Regions from separate parts of the Microbispora hainanensis genome, predicted to be linked through region 1. Evidence: predicted binding sites of a transcription regulator. Region 1 holds the regulator's gene; the other holds the start of a gene.
The links. The regulator HrcA, encoded in region 1, represses chaperone genes, less so after heat shock. The targets are predictions, from matches to a motif close to TTGGCACTCTCNNNNNGAGAGTGCCAA.

Region 1 (7,776 bases):
GCTCGTGCAGCTCGGCCATCGCCGCCTCGTCGATCACCAGGATCGACAGCTCGGCCAGCGGGTTGATCCCCATCCGGCCGAGGACGTGCCCGGCCAGCTCGACCAGCGCCGACTCGTCGACCTCGACGCCGGACTCGTTGGCCACCTCGATGCTCACGGGGTCTCCTCACCCGTCATGGTCCCGCTCACCGCCGGTTGTTCCGCGGCCGCTTGTTGATCGCGCGCGGTTCCGACGCCATCGCGGCGTCGTACCGGCCGTAGGCGTCGACGATGTCGCTCACCAGCTTGTGCCGTACGACGTCGGCGCTGGTCAGCCTGCTGAAATGGATGTCCTCGATGCCGTCGAGGATCTGCTGGACGACCTTCAGGCCGCTGTCCTGGCCGCCGGGCAGGTCGATCTGGGTCACGTCACCGGTGACCACGATCTTCGAGTTGAACCCGAGCCTGGTCAGGAACATCTTCATCTGCTCGGGCGAGGTGTTCTGCGCCTCGTCCAGGATGATGAAGGCGTCGTTCAGCGTGCGTCCGCGCATGTACGCGAGCGGCGCGACCTCGATCGTCCCCGCCGACATCAGGCGCGGGATGGACTCGGGGTCGAGCATGTCGTGCAGCGCGTCGTACAGCGGCCGCAGGTAGGGGTCGATCTTCTCGTAGAGCGTGCCGGGCAGGAAGCCCAGCCGCTCCCCCGCCTCGACGGCGGGGCGGGTGAGGATGATCCGGTTGACCCGCTTGTTCTGGAGGGCCTTCACGGCCTTCGCCATCGCCAGATACGTCTTGCCGGTGCCGGCGGGGCCGATGCCGAAGACGATCGTGTGCCTGTCGATCGCGTCGACGTACCGCTTCTGGTTGACCGTCTTCGGGCGGATGGTGCGGCCCCGCGAGGACAGGATGTCCAGGGACAGAACCTCGGCCGGACGGTCGGTGGCCTGCCGCAGCATGTGGATGCTGCGCTCGACCGCGTCGGGGGACAACTCGGCACCCGAGCCGACCAGCTCCACCAGCTCCTCGAAGAGGCGCACGACGATGCCGCTCTCCTCGGGACTGCCGGTGATCGTGATTTCGTTGCCCCGCACGTGGATATCGGCGCTGAAGGCGCCCTCGATGACCCGTAGCAGCTCGTCGCCCGACCCGAGGAGGCTGACCATCGGCTGCCCCTCGGGGATGACTACCTTGGCCTGGGTCTTGTGCATTTGCTGTGACTCGGACATGGGCGGCCTTTGCGGCCCTGATCGCCTCCCTAGCTCCCTCCCCACTTTAGCCGCTCAGCCGGGGGGCCAGGTGAGGCCCCGGCCGCCGAGGACGTGCGCGTGGACGTGGAAGACCGTCTGCCCGGCGCCCTCTCCGGTGTTGAACACGATCCGGTAGCCGCTCTCGGCCACGCCCTCCTGTACGGCCACCGCGTGGCAGGCCTTGAGCAGGTCGTCTGCCAGGCCGTCGTCGGCCGCCGCCAGCGCGGCGGCGTTCTCGTGGTGGGCCCTCGGCACGACGAGGACGTGGGTGGGGGCCTGCGGGTTGATGTCGCGGAAGGCCAGCGCCCGCCCGGTCTCCAGGACGATGTCCGCCGGGACCTCCTTGGCCACGATCTTGCAGAAGAGGCAGTCGCTCACGCGCGAAAGCCTAGCCGTTGACACTAGTTGATGACTGCAATGATCCCCCGGGCTAGGGTGAGTGTGCGAGACTGCACCAGAAAACCCCCCTAGTGTCGGGCGAGGACACCACTGGGCCATGCCCCCTCATGATTCGGAAGAACGTAAACCCCCCGAGGATGACGAGCGTCCTATTGATGTGACCACCGAGACCCTCGTGGCCGACAGGTCGTTGGGAACGGTGCCCGTCGGGTGGGATGCCGACATGGCCGTGACGGCGCTCTACAGCGCTCACTATCGGTCACTGGTGCGTCTCGCCGTGCTGCTGGTGCGTGATGTGGCCAGCGCCGAAGAGGTCGTTCAGGACGCGTTCGTCGCCCTTCATGGCGCCTGGCGCAGGCTGAGGGACACCGACAAGGCACTGGCCTACCTTCGGCAATCGGTCGTGAACCGATCGCGTTCCGTGCTGCGGCACCGAGCGGTCGTCGAGAAGTACGCGCCCAAGGGGCTGCCCGACGCGCCCAGCGCTGAGAACGGCGCGATCGGCGAACTGGAGCGCTCGGCCGTCATCGAGGCGCTGCGCGGCTTACCCACCCGGCAGCGCGAGGCACTGGTGCTGCGATACTACGGCGACCTGTCGGAAGCCGAGATCGCCCACGCGATGGGGATCAGCAAGGGCGCCGTGAAGAGTCACACGGCCCGCGGCATGGCCGCACTACGGATGGCACTGGAGCAGTTCTCATGACCTTCCCTCCCGACGACGAGTACGGCGAGCTGCTCCGCCGTGCCCTGCGCGCGGAGGCGGACTCGGTCGTGCCGTCTCCCGATGGACTCGAAATCATCCGCGGGCGGATCGAGCAGCGTGGTCTGCGCGGCCTGCGGCACCTGCTGTGGCGGCGGGTCGGAGCGGCCGCCGCCGGGGCCGTGCTCGTGGCGGGCGCGGTCGTGATGATCGTCCCCGGCCTGCGCGACCAGGTGGCGCAATCAACGGGCATCTCCAACGCCGGCGACGAACGTGAGGACAACAGGGACACCTCGTCGGTGATCCGGCCGCCCAACCCGGCGGAGCCCTCGCGGCCGGTCGTGATCGTGCCCGTCACCCCGAGCCCGTCGCGCGAACGGCCCAGCCCGACCCCCACGCCCAAGACGGAGGCGACCACCAGACCGTCGCCGTCGCCGTCCGATCCCTGCGTCACGCCCACCCCCGAGGCCGGGGTGATCGAGCCCGACACGGCCCTCCCGCCGACGTGCTCGCCCACGTCGGTGACGCAGGAGACGCCCGTGACGACGCCGTCGGCCTCGCGCCGCCCGTCGTCGCCTCCGCGCACGACGTCCGCGCCCCCGGTCACCCCGAGCACGCCGCCTCCCGCGGAGGCGGCGACGCCCGAAGCGGCGGCGGCCCCGTCGCCCTCGCCCTCGCCCTGACCCGGCCCCCTGGTCGTCGGCCGGGGTCCGCGGCCCGGTGGACGGGCCGGTCCCGGCCTCCGAGTTGACGGGACGGCTTTGTCAGCCGTGGCGGGGCTATGCGCCGCGGCCGGACTATGAGCCGAGGCCGGGCTATGCGCCGCGGCCGTGCGTCACCAGCGGCCGCAGCGGGACATCAGGACGGCCGCCGCGGCCACGCCCGCAGTCGAGGTGCGCAGCACCGTCGGCCCCAGCAGGGCCGGCGTGGCTCCCGCGGCCCGCAACGTGGCGATCTCCTCGTCGGTGACGCCGCCCTCCGGGCCGACGATCATCACGATGTCGCCCGGCTCCTCCGGCAGGGGCAGGCGGCTCAGCGGCTCGGCGGCCTCCTCGTGCAGGACGACCGCGAGCGCCGCCGACGAGACGAGCGCGCCGACCGCCGCGGTCGTGGCCTGCTCTGTCACCTCGGGCAGATGGAAGCGCCGGGCCTGCTTGGCCGCCTCGCGGGCCGTGCCGCGCCAGCGGGCGAGGGCCTTGGCGGCCCGGTCGCCCTTCCACTGGGTGACGCACCGGGAGGCGGCCCAGGGGACGATCACGTCGACCCCGGCCTCGGTCATCATCTCGACCGCGAGCTCGCCCCGGTCGCCCTTGGGCAGGCCCTGGACGACCACCAGTCTCGGCCGGGGCGGCGGGACCTCATAGCGGCGCAGCACCTCGGCGGTCAGCGAGTCCTTCCCCGCCGCCGTGACCGTGCACTCGGCCACCCGCCCCGCGCCGTCGGTCAGGTCGATCCGCTCCCCCGGCCGCAGGCGGCGTACGGCGGCGGCGTGCCGCCCCTCGGGCCCGTCGAGGACGATCGTGTCCCCCGTCTGGCCGGCCGCGTCCGACAGGAACACGGGAACAGTCATGCGATCAGCTCAGCGGCCGTTGAAGGCGTCCCGCAGGCGGGAGAAGAAGCCCTGCTGGCCCGGGGAGAACTTGCCGGGCGGGCGCTCCTCGCCGCGCAGCTTCGCCAGCTCGCGCAGCAGTTCCTCCTGCTGCGGGTCGAGCTTGCTCGGCGTCTCGACGTTCACGTGGATCAGCAGGTCGCCTCTGCCGGTCTCGTTGAGCCGCTGGACGCCCTTGCCGTACAGGGGGATGACCTGGCCGGCCTGGGTGCCGGGCCGGATGTCGATCTCCTCCGCGCCGTCGAGGGTCTCGATCGTGAGCGAGGTGCCGAGCGCGGCGGCCGTCATCGGGATGGCCACCGTGCAGTGCAGGTCGTCGCCGCGCCGCTCGAAGATCTGGTGCGGCCGCTCGACGATCTCCAGGAACAGGTCGCCGGGAGGCCCGCCGCCGGGGCCGACCTCGCCCTCGCCGGCGAGCTGGATGTGCGTGCCGTCCTCGACGCCGGCCGGGATCCTGACCTTGATCGTGCGCCGGGTCCGCACCCGTCCCTCGCCCGAGCACTCCATGCAGGGGTGCCGGATGACGCTGCCGTACCCGCCGCACTGGGGGCAGGGACGCGAGGTCATGACCTGGCCGAGGAACGAACGGGTCACCTGCGACACCTCGCCGCGCCCGTGACACATGTCGCAGGTGTCGGGGTGCGTGCCGGACGCCGCCCCGGAGCCCTGGCAGACCTCGCAGACCACGGCCGTGTCGACCACGATCTCGCGGGTCGTGCCGAAGGCCGCCTCCGCCAGGTCGAGCTCGACCCTGATGGTGGCGTTGCGGCCCCGGCGGGCACGGGAGCGGGGCCCCCGCGCGGCGCCCGCCGAGCCGAAGAAGGCGTCCATGATGTCGCTGAACGGGAAGCCCGCGCCGAAGCCGCCGGCTCCGGCCCCCGCTCCGCCGCCACCGCCGAACGGGTCGGCGCCCATGTCGTACATGCGGCGCTTGCCCGCGTCGGACAGCACCTCGTACGCCTGGTTGATCTCCTTGAACCGCTCCTGGGTCTCCGGATCGGGGTTGACGTCCGGGTGCAGCTCACGGGCAAGACGGCGGTATGCCTTCTTGATCTCTTCCTGGCTGGCGTCGCGCCGTACGCCAAGGGTCGCGTAGTAGTCGTTGGACACTTATGACCCCGCCAGGATCTGGCCGACGTAACGCGCCACCGCGCGCACCGCACCCATCGTCACCGGATAGTCCATTCGTGTCGGGCCCAGCACTCCGAGCCGGGCCAGTTCTCTGTCGCCCGAACCGTATCCGGCGGCCACGATAGACGTGCCGCGGAGCCCGCTGTAGGGGTTCTCGGATCCGATGCGGACGGTCAGTTCGGAAAGCCCGCCGGTCTCCCCCAGCAGGCGGATGAGGACGACCTGCTCCTCCAGGGCCTCCAGCACGTCCCGCAGGCCGATGCTGAAGTCGGCGGCGGCCAGGTTGGCCGTGCCACCGAAGACGATCTTCTCCTCGTGCCGCTCCACGAGCGTCTCAAGCAGCACGGAGAGGATCGTGGCCGCCACCGGCCTGTCCTCGGGGGGCAGGCGGTCGGGAATGTCGGCCACCGTCTCCGGCACCTGGGACAGGCCGCAGCCGTCCAGGCACGCGTTGAGCACGGCGCGCAGATTCGCGATCCGGTCGTCGGCGATGGCCTCGGGCAGATCGACCACACGCTGCTCGACCCGCCCGGTGTTCGTGATCAGCACCAGCATGACCCGGCGCTCCGCGAGCGGGACGATCTCCACATGGCGGACCGACGACCTGGTGAGCGAGGGATACTGCACCACCGCGACCTGACGGGTGAGCTGCGCGAGCAGCCGCACCGTACGCATGACGATCTCGTCGAGGTCCACGGCCCCGGCGAGGAAGGTCTCGATGGCCCTGCGCTCGGCACCCGACAGCGGCTTGATCTGGGACAGCCGGTCGACGAACAGCCGGTATCCCTTGTCCGTCGGCACCCTTCCGGCACTGGTGTGCGGCTGGGTGATGTAGCCCTGCTCCTCCAGCGCCGCCATGTCGTTGCGGATCGTCGCCGGAGAGACGCCGAGGTTGTGCCTGTCCGCCAGGGCCTTGGACCCCACCGGCTCGTTGGTGGACACGTAGTCCTCGACGATGGCCCGCAGGACGGCGAGCTTGCGGTCGTCGAGCAATGTGTCACCTCCCTGTGCCTGGAAACACCGACTCTGGCACTCTGTGTTCCCGAGTGCCAAGTGTACGGCTACCACCCCACCTGGTGCGATAACGCGCAGGGGGGCACGGACAAGCGGGCTGCGAATCGACCGCAAGCCGCATGGCCGACTCTTCACCCTATGCACGAGCACCAGAGACCCGCGCCGGCCGAGGCGACCACGCGGGTTCCCCGCCCATGATGCCCCCGGCACGGCCCGGCGCGCCCCTGTGGCTGCCGCACCCGTTTCCCCCGCCGTACGCCGCTCCCCGGCCGATCCGGCCCCGCGCTGCTGTGGGTCCCTGGGTGCTCTTCGCCGTCCTGCCGGTCGTGCCGGCTTCCTGGCCGCGCCGATCGTGACGATCGTCGTACTCGCGCGCCGCTCCGCGGCCCGCCGCCGCAGGGCGTGATTTGCTAGCGTTCCCCGCATGTACGGGCGGGACGTGCTTTCCGGAGACTGGCGGCGGCCACGGCGGGGGCAGATCCCCGAGGTCCCGGCAGAGCCCGACCTCGTGGTGGAGGACGCCGAGGGCCGCTTCTGCGGCGCCGTGGTGGCCTGCGACAAGGAGGCCGTGACGCTGGAGGACCGGTTCGGCCGCAGGCGGGTGTTCCCGCTGACGCCCGCCGGGTTCCTCCTCGAAGGCAAACCGGTGACGCTGGTGCGGCCCCAGGCCGGCCCCAAGGGCCCGCTGCGGAGCGCCTCCGGGTCGATCGCGGTCGAGGGCCTGCGCGCGCAGGTCGCCAAGGGGAGCCGCATCTACGTCGAGGGCGTCCACGACGCCTCGCTGGTGGAGAAGATCTGGGGACACGACCTGCGGGTGGAGGGGGTCGTCGTCGAGTTCCTCGAAGGGGTGGACGACCTCCCTGCCATCGTCGAGGAGTTCGGCCCCGAGCCGGGCAGGCGGCTCGGCGTGCTCGTCGACCACCTGGTGCCCGGCTCGAAGGAGAGCCGCATCGCCGCCCGGGTGTCCGGGGACGACGTGCTCGTCGTCGGGCATCCGTTCGTGGACATCTGGCAGGCGGTCAAGCCCCGGGCGCTCGGCATCCCCGCCTGGCCGGACGTGCCGCGCGGCGTGCCCTGGAAGGAGGGCGTGATCGCCGCCCTCGGCTGGCGGATGGACCCCCAGGAGGCGTGGCGGCACATCCTGAGCCGGGTCACGACCTACGCCGACCTGGAGCCCGAGCTCCTCGGCCGTGTGGAAGAACTGATCGACTTCGTCACCGCCCCCGTTTAAGGGGTGAGATCCCGGATCTAAGGGGTGAGGTCCCGGACCACCGCGTCGGCGAGCAGCCTGCCGCGCAGCGTGAGCACGGCCTGGCCCGCCTTGAACGCCTCCACCTCCAGCAGTCCGTCCGCCAGTGCCCGCGCGCACGCCGTACGCGCCTGGGGGGCGAGGTCGGCCAGCGGGAGACCCGAGGCGAGGCGCAGCTCCAGCATGACCCTTTCGACGGCCCTGTCCTCCGCCGACAGCACCTCGCGGGCGTGCGCGGGCGAGGTCCCGGCCGCCAGCCGGGCGGCGTACGCCGCCGGATGCTTGACGTTCCACCAGCGGGTGCCGCCGACGTGGCTGTGCGCCCCCGGCCCGGCCCCCCACCAGTCGCCGCCGGTCCAGTAGAGCAGGTTGTGGCGGCAGCGCGCCTCGTCTCCCGCCGCCCAGTTGGAGATCTCGTACCAGCTCAGGCCCGCGGCCGTCAGCA
Region 2 (7,776 bases), 3.3 Mb from region 1:
TGTGGAAGCGCCAGCCGTACGGCGCCCTGCCATCTGATGCCTCCGGCATTGTGCCGCTGCCCGGCCCCTCTGGCACCGCCGCGGACGGTGATGGCACCCAGATCCGGCCCATGAGCAGGGCCAGCAGGAGGGTGGAGGCCACCGGCACGAACAGCGCGGGCCGCCAGCCGGCCGGTGATTCGGCCACCACGCTGAAGGCGTAGGTGGTGGCGATTCCGGCGATCACGCCGACCGCGTTGGCCTCGCTGATGACGGCCGCCCCAGCCTGGCCGTGGTGGTCGCTGAGCACCGCCATCATCACGTAGAGCGCCGTCGAACCGCAGCAGCCGGCGAGCGTGAAACCGGCCAGGGTGAACGGGAGGGCGTGTCCGAACACGACGAGGAGCACCCCGGCGTTCATCCCGGTCAGGCCGGCCCAGGTGACGACGCGCCGTCCGAATCGCCTGGTCAGCGCCGGCAGGGCCAGCCCGCCGGCGATGCCGCCCAGCGCCATCCCGGTGCCGTGCAGCCCGGCGACGGCCTGGGAGACGCCGAGCTCGGCGCGCAGGAGGGGGAGGGCGGCGGACAGGCCGTAGAGGTAGGTGGCGAAGGTGGCGAGCTGGAGATAGATCAACCAGGTGGGGCTGTCCCTGATGACCTTTATGTTGCGGTCCAAAGTCAGGCAAGGCTAGCGCAGCCGATCATCCGGGACGAGGGCCGGACGCTGTGGCGTACAGCACCCGCACCGGATCAGCGCAAGGCGACGGCACGTCAGCGCCGGGCGGGGTCGGCCGGGATCAGGGCAGTGCGGCGAGCTGGTCGTCGAACCAGCGCTGGGGCGGCAGGGCGGTGGCGGCCTCGCGCAGCCGCAGGCCGCGCCTGAGCCGTTCCTGCTCGGGCAGCGTCAGCGCGTCGTGCAGCGCCGCAGCGGTGCCGGACACGTCGTAGGGGTTGACGAGCAGGGAGTCGGCCCCCAGCTCGGCCGCCGCGCCCGCCTCGCGGGACAGCACGAGCGCGCACCGGGGCGACAGGATCGGACCCTCCTTGGCCACCAGGTTCATGCCGTCCCTGATCGGGTTGACGAGCAGCACGTCGGCCAGCCGGTAGGCGGCCAGCGAGCGCGGATAGTCGTCGTTCACGTTGAGGATCAGCGGGTCCCAGTCCTCGGTCGCGTACTCGTCCTCGATCTCCTTGGCGCAGCGCTGCACGGCCGCTGTGTATTCGCGATATTCCGGCAGGTCGTGGCGGGAGGGGTAGGCGAACGCTAGGTGGACGACCCGGCCGTGCCATTCGGGGTGGGTGGCCAGGAACTCCTGGTAGGCGCGCAGGCCGCGCACGATGTTCTTGGACAGCTCGGTGCGGTCGATGCGCACGATCAGCTTGCGGTCGCCCACGAGGTCTCTGATCACGGACATGTGCGACTCGACGTCCTGCTCGGCGGCCCGGGCCAGCAGCGCCTCGCCGTTCACGCCGAGCGGGTGCACGCCGATCCTGGTGGTCCGCCCCTCGTACGTGACCGTCCGGGCGGCGTGGTCGACGTCGGCGCCGAGCAGGGCTTCGCAGCAGTCCATGAAGGCGCGGGCCCAGCGCGCGGTGAGGAATCCGGCGTGGTCGGCGCCGAGGATGCCGGTCAGCACCTCCGCCACGACGTCCTCGGGCAGCAGTGCGAAGTATTCCGGCGGCGCCCAGGGCGTGTGCGAGAAGTGGGCGATGCGCAGGTCGGGCCGCTCGACCCGGAGCATCGCCGGGGTCAGCGTCAGGTGGTAGTCCTGCACCATGACGCGCGCCCGGTGGGCCGCCTCCTCGGCCAGGGCCAGGGCGAACGCGCCGTTGTACGTGCGGTACGACTCCCACTCGCGGCGGAACCGCGTGCCGAACTCGGGGGAGAAGGGCGTGTTGTAAAGCAGGTGGTTGACGAACCACAGGGTCGAGTTGGCCACGGCGTTGTAGGCCCGGTGGAAGACGGCGGGCGGAATGTCCAGCATGCGGATCGGGCCCGTGTCGAAGGCCCGGTCGAGCCGCCCGCCGTGCGTCCGGCGCACCGCCCCCCGGTCGCCGTCCGACAGCGCCGCGCAGACCCACAGGACGTCGGTGTCCTTGACCACCTCGGACAGGCCGGAGACGAGCCCGCCGCCGCCCCTGCGCATGGTCAGGCCGCCGTCTTCAGACAGCGTGAAGGACACCGGGCCCCGGTTGGACGCGATCAGAACGGTGCTGCTCATCTTCGGGTTCCCTCGATCAGAGCGGGCGCGCATGCCGGAAGATTAATAAAAGCCGACCTCCGTCAATAGGATGTCAACCGATCGCGGGAGGGCTGGATACGGCATGGCACTGGACGACACCACCGAGGACCTGGCCCGATCTGCTGCCCGGGGGGACCATCGCGCGCTCGGCGAACTGCTGCGGCGCATCGAGCCCGACGTGCTGCGGCACTGCGAGAGGCTTCTACCGTATCGGCAGGACGCCGAGGAGGCGGCGCAGGACACGCTGCTCGCCGTGGCGCGCAACATCGCGAGGTTCGAGGGGCGGGCAAGGTTCAGCACCTGGCTGCACATCGTGACCGTCAACTGCGCCAGGACCACCTATCGCTCGCTCAAGCGGCGTTCGTCCGAACAGGTGGAGGAGCTGCCCGAGCAGCGGCCCGATCCCCGGCGGGTGAGCGTCATCGCCGGCTCGCGGCTCGACCTGCTCGACGCGATGGAGGCGCTGGAGGCCGAGCGGCCCGACCTCGCCCAGGCGCTCGTGCTGCGCGACATCTGCCAGCTCGACTACGCGGAGGTCGCCGACCAGCTCAAAATCCCCCTCGGGACGGTCAAGTCCCGCATCCACCAAGCGCGCAAGTACGTGCAGAGCGCCCTCGGCGAGGCGTACGGCTGATACAAAACGTCTCGCCATATGAGACGTCAGAACGGACACCGGGGACGCCGGGGTACAGTGCTAGTGCCGCGACTGACAAGATTTGCCCGCACGGGGCGATGGCCAGACTGGTGCATCGCAAGGCGGAGGAGGAGCTCGTAGCCGGAGGCCACGGGCGACGACGACAACGCCGCGAGGTGCCGCTCTGGGTGACGCGACGGGGCAAAGATTGGCAGGAGGGGCACTTAAGGACCTTCTCTGGAAGGTCCTACAACTGAACATGCTCATCCAGAGGGGTGGAGGGACCGGCCCTGCGAAGCCCCGGCAACCTCCCCGGTGTCGAACTCGTGCCCACGAGGCCCGGCCGGGACAGGTGCCAATTCCGGCTCGTGGCCAAGGTGGTCGCGAGCGAAGATGAGGGAAAGGCCTCGCTTCATGGCGCACACCAGCACTGCCGCTAGCACTCCCGCGAACACCGTCGAGTTCGGCCCCGCCACCGGACTTTCGTGTCGTGAATGTGGCGCTCTTTACGAACTCGGCCCGATTTTCGCCTGTACGGAGTGTTTCGGCCCCCTTGAGGTGGCGTACGATTTCGGCGAGATCCGTCGGGAGGACATCGAGTCCGGCCCGGCGAACATCTGGCGTTACCGCTCCCTGCTCCCCGTTCCCGCCGGCGTGACGGCCAAGCCCAACCTCCAGCCAGGCTGGACCAAGCTCGTGAAGGCCGACAGGCTGGCGGCCGAGCTGGGCCTGCGGTCGCTGCACGTCAAGGACGACTCCGGCAACCCGACCCACTCCTTCAAGGACCGGGTCGTCGCGATCGCGCTGGAGGCCGCGCGCAACTTCGGCTTCCACACCCTGTCGTGCTCCTCCACCGGCAACCTCGCCGGCGCGGTGGGCGCGGCGGCCGCCCGGGCCGGGCTGGACTCCTGCGTGTTCATCCCCGCCGACCTGGAGCCGGCCAAGGTGACCATGGCCGCGGTGTACGGCGGCCGCCTCGTCGCCATCGACGGCACCTACGACGAGGTCAACCGCTTCTGCTCCGAGCTCATCGGCGACGAGCTGGGTGAGAAGTGGGGCTTCGTCAACGTCAATCTCCGGCCCTACTATGCCGAGGGCTCCAAGACGCTGGCGTACGAGATCGCCGAGCAGCTCGGCTGGCGGCTGCCCGACCAGATCGTCATCCCGGTGGCCTCCGGCTCGCAGCTCACGAAGATCGACAAGGGCTTCCGTGAGCTGATCAAGCTGGGGCTGGTCGAGGAGCGGCCCTACCGGATCTTCGGTGCGCAGGCCGAGGGCTGCTCGCCGGTCTCCCGGGCGTTCAAGGCCCGGCAGGACGTGGTGCAGCCGGTGCGGCCCGACACCATCGCCAAGTCCCTGGCAATCGGCAACCCGGCGGACGGGCCGTACGTGCTCGACATCGCGCGCCGGACGGGCGGCGCGGTGGAGGACGTGACCGACGAGGAGATCGTCGACGCGATCCGCCTGCTGGCCAGGACCGAGGGCGTCTTCGCCGAGACCGCGGGCGGCGTCACGGTCGGCGTGCTGCGCAAGCTGGTCCGCGAGGGCCGCCTCGACCCGGACGCCGAGACCGTGGTGCTGAACACCGGCGACGGGCTCAAGACGCTCGACGCGGTGGCCGAGCACGCCCGTCCCACCGCCGTCATCCGTCCCTCTCTCGACGCGTTCCGTGCGGCATTCGCCAACTGAAAGCGTTTCAAAAGGCCCATCGGCAGTAACGAAAGCGAGCGAACAATGAGCGTTTCCGTGCGGATTCCGACGATTCTCCGGACGTACACCAACGGGGCCGCGGAGGTGAGCGGCGAGGGAGGAACGCTTCGCGAGGTCCTGCAGAAGCTCGACGCGGACTACCCGGGCATCGGCGGGCGCATCCTGGACGAGACCGGTAAGATCCGGCGTTTTGTCAACGTCTACGTCGGAGAAGAGGACGTCCGATTCGCCGAGGGTCTGGACACCGCCACGCCGGACGGAGTGCAGATTTCGGTCATCCCCGCCGTCGCCGGAGGCTGAGCCGCCGCACCGGGGCCGAGCACCTGACATGCGCTTCTGTGGGTGGAGAAGTCATACGGTGCCATGGCAAATGGTGCAGCTCTCAACTATTAAACAGTAAAGTGAATATTCTTCGGTCCCGCTTTGAGCGAACGCCAAGTAGTAGTTTGCGGATTGACTCTGTTGTCCTACGGCTTGACACGGGTATGGTCGATGTCGATCGACAAAACCGGGGGCTTCTTGGGTGTGGTCCCCAGCCCAGCAAGAGGAGTCGGAAGTGGCGCAGGGCACCGTCAAATGGTTTAACGCGGACAAGGGCTACGGCTTCATCGCGGTAGACGGTGGTAAGGACGTGTTCGTCCATTACTCGGCAATCCTGATGGACGGCTACAAGGCCCTCGAGCAGGGTCAGCGGGTTGAGTTCGACATCACGCAGGGTCAGAAGGGCCCGCAGGCGGAAGCCGTACGCGCCGTCTGATCCCGTCATCGACCTACGGAAGGCCCGGTGCGCGACCCCGCGCACCGGGCCTTCCGCCTGCTGTACGCCTTCTTTGCCTTACTCGGCCCCGCGGTTCAGGCCGGTGAGTGTGGTGCTCCGGAGGGAGCCTGGCCCCTTGGTCTCGGCCGGCTCGGCTGGTGAGTCTCGGCAGGTGGCGCGGCGCACCGAAGGGATGCTCCGGACATACCGTACAAGCTGGTCAGCATGGCTTCCGCTTGCACTCTCAGGGGTAGAGTGCTAAATACTTGTTTGGCACTCTGAGGTCGAGAGTGACAACAATCGGGATCGGGGCGATGGGGCCCGCGCAGGGATAGCGGGTCCATGCCGTCGCGGGCGTCGGCTCGGTCCGTGAAGACACCCTGCTACTGGGAGGTCTAGCCTAATGGCAGCCAAGATGATCGCGTTTGACGAGGACGCCCGGCGCGGTCTCGAGCGCGGTATGAACCAGCTCGCCGACGCCGTGAAGGTGACCCTCGGCCCGAAGGGCCGCAACGTCGTGCTGGAGAAGAAGTGGGGCGCCCCCACGATCACCAACGACGGTGTCTCCATCGCCAAGGAGATCGAGCTCGAGGACCCGTGGGAGAAGATCGGCGCCGAGCTCGTCAAGGAAGTCGCCAAGAAGACCGACGACGTCGCCGGTGACGGCACCACGACGGCTACCGTGCTCGCCCAGGCGCTGGTCCGTGAGGGTCTGCGCAACGTCGCCGCGGGTGCGAACCCGATGGCGCTGAAGAAGGGCATCGAGGCCGCCGTCGAGCGCGTCAGCGAGGAGCTGTCGAAGCTCGCCAAGGACGTGGAGACCAAGGAGCAGATCGCCTCCACCGCCTCCATCTCCGCCGCCGACACCGAGATCGGCGCCCTCATCGCCGAGGCGATGGACAAGGTGGGCAAGGAAGGCGTCATCACCGTCGAGGAGAGCAACACCTTCGGCCTGGAGCTGGAGCTCACCGAGGGCATGCGCTTCGACAAGGGCTACGTGTCCGGCTACTTCGTGACCGACCCCGAGCGCATGGAGGCGGTCTTCGAGGACCCGTACATCCTGATCGTCAACTCCAAGGTCTCGGCCAACAAGGACCTGCTGCCGCTGCTCGACAAGGTCGTGCAGTCCGGCAAGCCGCTGGTCATCATCGCCGAGGACGTCGAGGGCGAGGCCCTGGCCACCCTGGTCGTCAACAAGATCCGCGGCCTGTTCAAGTCCGTCGCCGTCAAGGCTCCGGGCTTCGGCGACCGCCGCAAGGCCATGCTGGGCGACATCGCCATCCTCACCGGTGGCCAGGTCATCTCCGAGGAGGTCGGTCTCAAGCTCGAGAACGCCACCCTCGACCTGCTCGGCCGCGCCCGCAAGGTCGTCGTCACCAAGGACGAGACCACGATCGTCGACGGCGCCGGTGACGCCGAGCAGATCGCCGGCCGGGTCAACGAGATCCGCGCCGAGATCGAGCGCACCGACTCCGACTACGACCGCGAGAAGCTCCAGGAGCGCCTCGCCAAGCTGGCCGGCGGCGTCGCCGTCATCAAGGCCGGCGCGGCCACCGAGGTCGAGCTCAAGGAGCGCAAGCACCGCATCGAGGACGCCGTCCGCAACGCGAAGGCCGCGGTCGAGGAGGGCATCGTCCCCGGTGGTGGCGTGGCTCTGCTGCAGGCCGGCGCCAACGCGTTCGACAAGCTCGAGGTCAACGGCGACGAGGCCACCGGTGCCGCGATCGTCCGCAAGGCCCTTGAGGAGCCGCTGAAGCAGATCGCCGTCAACGCCGGCCTCGAGGGCGGCGTCGTGGTGGAGAAGGTCCGCAACCTCCCGGCTGGTGAGGGCCTCAACGCCGCGACCGGCGAGTACGTCAACATGTTCGAGTCCGGCATCATCGACCCGGCCAAGGTCACCCGCTCGGCGCTGCAGAACGCGGCGTCCATCGCGGCGCTGTTCCTGACCACCGAGGCCGTCATCGCCGAGAAGCCCGAGAAGGAGAAGGCCCCCGCCATGCCCGGCGGCGGCGACATGGACTTCTGATCCATCTGCCTGCTTCGTCTCAACGGAAGGGCGGTTCCCCTCGGGGGAACCGCCCTTTCCCGTTGAACGCGTCAGGTGAGGCGTCTGACCCAGCGGGCGCAGTCGGTCTGCATCGTGTATCCCGCCGCAGTCCAGGCGTGATGCGCCAGGGCGTTGTCGTGCAGGACCATCGCGTCGGCGCGGAACGCGCCGAACTTCCTGAACCGCTCCTCGGCGGCCCGGATCAGCAGCGATCCGATGCCCATGCGCCGGTGGGCGGGGTCCACGGCGAGCCGGTAGAGGTGGGCGCGCCAGCCGTCCCATCCGGCGATGAGCGTGCCGACCATGCGGCCGTCGATCTCGGCGACGAGCAGCGCCTCGGGATCGCGCTCGATCAGGGCCACCACCTTGCCCGCGTCGTCGTGCCTGTCGGTGTTCTCCGCGGCCT

Region 2: groL (chaperonin GroEL) is a predicted target of HrcA. The motif match lies at 5,559-5,585, and genes of this name have one in related genera.

The regions. Positions count from the first base shown of each region.
Region 1 covers NZ_CP108086.1:4,732,621-4,740,396, reverse strand. The annotation lists gene ybeY (rRNA maturation RNase YbeY) at 1-157, opposite strand, end outside; gene OHB01_RS22135 (PhoH family protein) at 186-1,208, opposite strand; gene OHB01_RS22130 (histidine triad nucleotide-binding protein) at 1,263-1,607, opposite strand; gene OHB01_RS22125 (SigE family RNA polymerase sigma factor) at 1,852-2,331, shown strand; gene OHB01_RS22120 (hypothetical protein) at 2,328-3,011, shown strand; gene OHB01_RS22115 (16S rRNA (uracil(1498)-N(3))-methyltransferase) at 3,164-3,898, opposite strand; gene dnaJ (molecular chaperone DnaJ) at 3,908-5,047, opposite strand; gene hrcA (heat-inducible transcriptional repressor HrcA) at 5,048-6,061, opposite strand; gene OHB01_RS22100 (DUF3097 domain-containing protein) at 6,507-7,313, shown strand; gene hemW (radical SAM family heme chaperone HemW) at 7,331-7,776, opposite strand, start outside.
Region 2 covers NZ_CP108086.1:1,437,223-1,444,998, reverse strand. The annotation lists gene OHB01_RS06570 (MFS transporter) at 1-655, opposite strand, end outside; gene OHB01_RS06565 (alpha,alpha-trehalose-phosphate synthase (UDP-forming)) at 777-2,201, opposite strand; gene OHB01_RS06560 (RNA polymerase sigma factor) at 2,305-2,856, shown strand; SAM riboswitch class I at 3,117-3,256, shown strand; gene thrC (threonine synthase) at 3,271-4,545, shown strand; gene OHB01_RS06550 (MoaD/ThiS family protein) at 4,591-4,866, shown strand; gene OHB01_RS06545 (cold-shock protein) at 5,123-5,323, shown strand; gene groL (chaperonin GroEL) at 5,727-7,349, shown strand; gene OHB01_RS06535 (GNAT family N-acetyltransferase) at 7,421-7,776, opposite strand, start outside.